Regions from separate parts of the Ilumatobacter coccineus YM16-304 genome, predicted to be linked through region 2. Evidence: predicted binding sites of a transcription regulator. Region 2 holds the regulator's gene; the other holds the start of a gene.
The links. Region 2 encodes LexA, which represses DNA repair genes until DNA is damaged. Its sites were predicted from a motif close to CGAACNNNNGTTCG; they were not measured.

Region 1: uvrA (excinuclease ABC subunit UvrA) is a predicted target of LexA. The motif match lies at 1,338-1,351, and genes of this name have one in related genera.

What each region holds. Positions count from the first base shown of each region.
Region 1 is NC_020520.1:2,396,671-2,399,072, reverse strand. Features, by position in the region: gene uvrA (excinuclease ABC subunit UvrA) at 1-1,321, opposite strand, end outside; gene YM304_RS22415 (glycerophosphodiester phosphodiesterase family protein) at 1,518-2,402, shown strand, end outside.
Region 2 is NC_020520.1:2,994,393-2,996,794, reverse strand. Features, by position in the region: gene YM304_RS13520 (hypothetical protein) at 1-728, shown strand, start outside; gene lexA (transcriptional repressor LexA) at 825-1,454, opposite strand; gene YM304_RS13510 (LysM peptidoglycan-binding domain-containing protein) at 1,657-2,079, shown strand; gene nrdR (transcriptional regulator NrdR) at 2,197-2,402, shown strand, end outside.

The sequences.
Region 1 (2,402 bases), 600 kb from region 2:
CCTCGTACTGCTCGCGGGCCCACTCGGAGTCGCTGCCTTCGTGGCGACGACGAAGCCACGGGATGACGCCTTCGTACTCGGTCTGGTACGAGCGGGAGCGTCCGTAGCGGTTCTTGTACTTGACGGTCATCTTGCCCTTCACCCCGTGCAGGATGAGCTTCTGGGCTTTGGCCGGCAGTTGATCCCATGGCGCGTCGAGGTCGATGTCGTTGACGTTGGCCACCGACTCGAGCATCCGCGTGAAGTACTGGGTGTGCGCGCTGCGCCACGGGGCGATCGCGCCGTCGGCGAGCGAGACGTCGCCGTCGGGGATGATCAACTCGGGGTCGACTTCGAAGGTGGTGCCGAGCCCGTCGCACTTCGCACACGCGCCGTACGGCGAGTTGAACGAGAAGTTTCGCGGCGCCGGCTCGTCGAAGCTGGTGTCGCACATCGGGCACGCGAGGTGCTGCGAGAACACGAGAACCTCGTTCTCACCCTCCCCGTCGCGCTTGACGATCTCGATCTCGGCGACGCCGTCGGCGAGCGTGAGCGCTTGTTCGAGCGAATCGGTGAGGCGCCGTTCGAGCCCTTCTTTGAGGACGAGACGGTCGACGACGACGGCGATCTTGTGGTTCTCGTACTTGGCCAGTCGTTCGTCGCGCTTGAGGAACTCGTCGATGTCGACGGTCTCGCCGTCGATGACCGCACGCACGTAGCCCTGACCAGAGAGGTCTTCGAGCAGCGTGTCGTATTCACCCTTGCGGCCACGCACGACGGGAGCGAGCACCTGGAACCTGACGCCCTCATCCATCGTGAGGATACGGTCGACGATCTGCTGCGGGGTCTGACGCTCCAACTCGATGCCGTGGTTGGGGCAGTGCTGCACCCCGATGCGGGCGTAGAGCAGTCGCAGGTAGTCGTAGACCTCGGTGATCGTGCCGACGGTCGAACGCGGGTTGCGTGACGCCGACTTCTGGTCGATCGAGATCGCCGGCGACAGCCCATCGATCACGTCGACGTCGGGCTTGTCCATCTGCCCGAGGAACTGGCGGGCGTAGGCGCTCAGCGATTCGACGTAGCGACGCTGACCTTCGGCGTAGATCGTGTCGAACGCCAGGCTCGACTTGCCCGACCCGGAGAGCCCGGTGAACACCACGAGCTTGTCGCGCGGGAGCTCGACGTTGACGTTCTTGAGGTTGTGCTCGCGTGCGCCTCGAACCGTGATCTGCGGTTCGTCGGACTTACGTTTCGCCGCCCGTTTCTTCGGGGCGGCCGCCTTCGCGGCGGGAGCTTTCTTGGCGACCTTCGTGGCGCTCGGTTCTGCGGGATTTCGAGCCATTGTCGTCAAATGCTAGCGAACATGTGTTCAGTTCGGGACGTGCCCAGCGGCGGGCGGGAGTGGCCCGTCTCCCGTTCGGCAGACGCTCACCACGGGTTCATCTCGCCGTCGGATGGGGTCCATGTGCCGTCGTTACGGTCCGCGACTCCACACCACACAACCGCTCCCCCGCCGGGAGCAAGGAGTCACTCGACCCATGAATCGAACCCCCCATCGCCTGCGGCGTGTCGCCGCCGGCGGACTCGCTGCCCTCGCTGCGGCATCGACGATCGTCGTCGCGTCATCGCCGACGACCGCCGCGCCAGGTGACGTGATCCTCACGGAGGACTTCTCCGGTGATGCGCTCCCGGCCGGTTGGCTCGCCGACGGCGATGCCGACTGGACCGTGCGCGACGGACGTCTGTACGGCCACACCGACAACGCGTACACCCCGTCGATCCTGACCTTCGGCGAGCATCGTGACAACGTCCGCATCGAAGCCACGATGCGCTTCGAAGACGTCGTCAACGCGAGTCGCTGGGCCGGCATCGTCACCGACGTGGCGCCGACCGGCGGAGCACCGTGGGCCCACGCCGTCATGCGGTCGGAGTCGACTGCGTCGAACGGCATCGAGTTCGCGATCCGCAACGCCGACGAGAGCTGGAACGTCACCGACGCCGGATCGGCTCCGGTCGACGCTGGTGTCGGCAACGACGTCGACGTGCGCATCGACATCCAGGGCGAGCGAGGCGCGTGGTACTTCGACGACGAGCTCGTGCTGTCGACGACGAGCGTCGAGCGCACCGACGCCGGCGTGCTCGGCTTCGTGATCGCCGGAGCGACGGTCAGCTTCGACGATCTCGTGGTGACCGAACTCGAACCGCTCGCCGATCCCGAGCCGGAACCGGAACCCGAACCGGAGCTCGTCAGGTTCGAGGAGACCTTCGACGGCGATTCGCTGCCCGAGGGGTGGACGCCGCTGGCCGGCGCGTGGTCGGTCGCCGACGGACGCCTCCGCCTCGACGAACCGTCGACGCAGGCCCGCATCACCTTCGGTCCGCACCTCGACAACTACCAGGCCGAGTTCACGCTGCGTTTCGAG
Region 2 (2,402 bases):
CCGGTGACCACGTGATGCGTGTGGAGGCCTCGAGCACGGCAGAGTTCGCCGTGGCCGTGGGTCGCGATCCCAACTCCGGGGTGGCGTTGTTGCGTGGCGCCGCCGTCGCCATCGGCCTGTTGGGCCTCGTCGTCGGGCTGTTGCTCGCCATGGTCGCCGGTCGAAAGCGTCAGCCCGCCGGACCGGGGTGGACCCCGGCACAGCCGCAACCGCAGGGTGCCTGGCCACAGGCCCATCCGCCGTACCAGCAGCCGACGCAGCCGCCCTACACGCAACCCACGCAACCGCCGTACGCGCAGCCGGGTCCGGGTCAGGGTGCGCCGCAGCCGCCCGCCGGACCGTCGCCGTACCACGCGCAGGGGACGCCACCCACGTACGGGGGGTACGGACAGCCGGGTCAGTACCCGTCGTCGACGCAACCGCACGACGATCGCCTGCCGCAACCTCCTCCGCCCAGTGCCGCCCCGATGTGGGCGAACCCGGCTCCGACGGTGCCGAACGCCAACCCGTTCGCGCCACCGGCGGGCCATCCGAGCGCGGCACCGACGGGTGGCGTCGGCCAGGTGCCCGGACAGCCGGGGTCGGGCAGCGGCGACGGCGAGACCGGGTGGCCGGGCGACGACACGCCCACCCCACCGAGAGGGGTCGAGGTCACGCAGGCAGACCCGTCGGCGGCGCCGACGGAGGTCGACCGTTGGAACACGAGTCGTCCGCCGACCTCGGACTGAGTTCGAGGCGTCGCCCCGTCCGATCGTGGGTGATGCCCGTCGATCGACCGTCGGGGCGCTCCCGAGCGCCGGCGCCGGGAGCGACGAGCGTCGAAATCAGTAGCGGCGCATGACGGTGACGACCTTGCCGTACACCTCGACTTCGTCGGCGCGGAACGTCATCGGTTCCATGCTCGAGTTGGCCGGGATCAGGGTGACGTCGGCGCCCGACCGTTCGTAGGTCTTGACGGTCGCCTCGCCGCCGGGGATACCGGCCACGACGATGTCGCCGTTGTTGGGGTGATCGACCTGCGATGCGACGACGAAGTCCTTGTCGAGGATGCCGAGTTCGATCATCGAGTCACCGCGCACGCGCAACATGAAGAGCTCGCCTTCGCCGGTGAAGTCGGCCGGGAGCGGCAACAGCTCTTCGACGTTCTCTTCCGCGAGCACGTCGGTGCCGGCCGCCACGTCGCCGACGAGTGGGACGTGACGGGTGGGGCGGCGTTCCATGACGGCGCCGCTGTTCGGGTCGTAGCGGACCTCGATCGCCCGCGGCTTGCTCGGGTCACGGCGCAGATACCCGAGTCGCTGCAGCGTGTTGAGGTGGCTGTGCACCGTGGAGGGGGACGTGAGGCCCACGGCCTCGCCGATCTCGCGCACCGACGGCGGGAAACCGCGCTCTCGCATCTGCTGTTCGATGAACGTCAGGATGTCGCGCTGGCGCTTGCTGATCTTTGGGGCCATACGAACACTCTAGGTATCGATCGGTGCGCAGTCAAACACCCGTACGACAAACGTGTGTTCGAAAAAGTTGTCCGAACGGGTTGACGCGGTGGCCGGGCCGTGGTTCACTGGCGCTTCTTCGATCGAACACACGTTGGGTGAACCGCTCCGAAGCGAACACTCGACGAACAGTCACAACGTCCGCTCTGTTGGGGAGAGAACCATGACCATCGCAACCGCCGCACCACGACACATCGACGGGTTCCGCATCGGCGCCTACCAGCGTCCCATCACGTCCGAACGTCGCCCGGCGGCCGCTCGGGCCGCAAGCGCATCGCCTCGTCCCAACTACGTCGCCCGGCGCCTCGTCGCCGTCGCGGTCACCCTGCTCACGATCGCCACGCTCGCCGTGGTGATCAGCGGTGTGCTGGCGAGCTTCGGAGGCGGTCCTGCCGCTGCCTCCGAAGTCTCGCCGGCGAACACCGAATCGGTCGTGCGCACTCACGTCGCCCGGTCGGGCGACACCATGTGGTCGATCGCGTCGACCTACCGTGGTGACATCGATCATGGCCGGTACCTCGATGCGTTGATCCGTGCCAACGGTGGCGTCGGCATCATCGCCGGTCAAGCCGTCCAACTGCCCTGATCAGCGCCCTGGCGAGATCTCGCCACGAACTCGCCGTCGGAGCGCTGTGGTCACGCCGAGGCACTCGTATGAGAGGTGTCGCTTCGGTCGACAACAGGTAGAGGTACGCTGGACGCCGTGCATTGCCCCGCCTGCCACGTCGATGACACGAAAGTCGTCGATTCCCGGCTGGCCGAGGAAGGCAGCGCGATCCGCCGCCGCCGGCAATGTGTCGGGTGTGCGCACCGCTTCACCACCTTCGAGCGCGTCGATCACGTTCCCCTCACGGTGATCAAGTCGACGGGCGACGTGCAGCCGTTCGATCGTGCCAAGGTCGTCGCCGG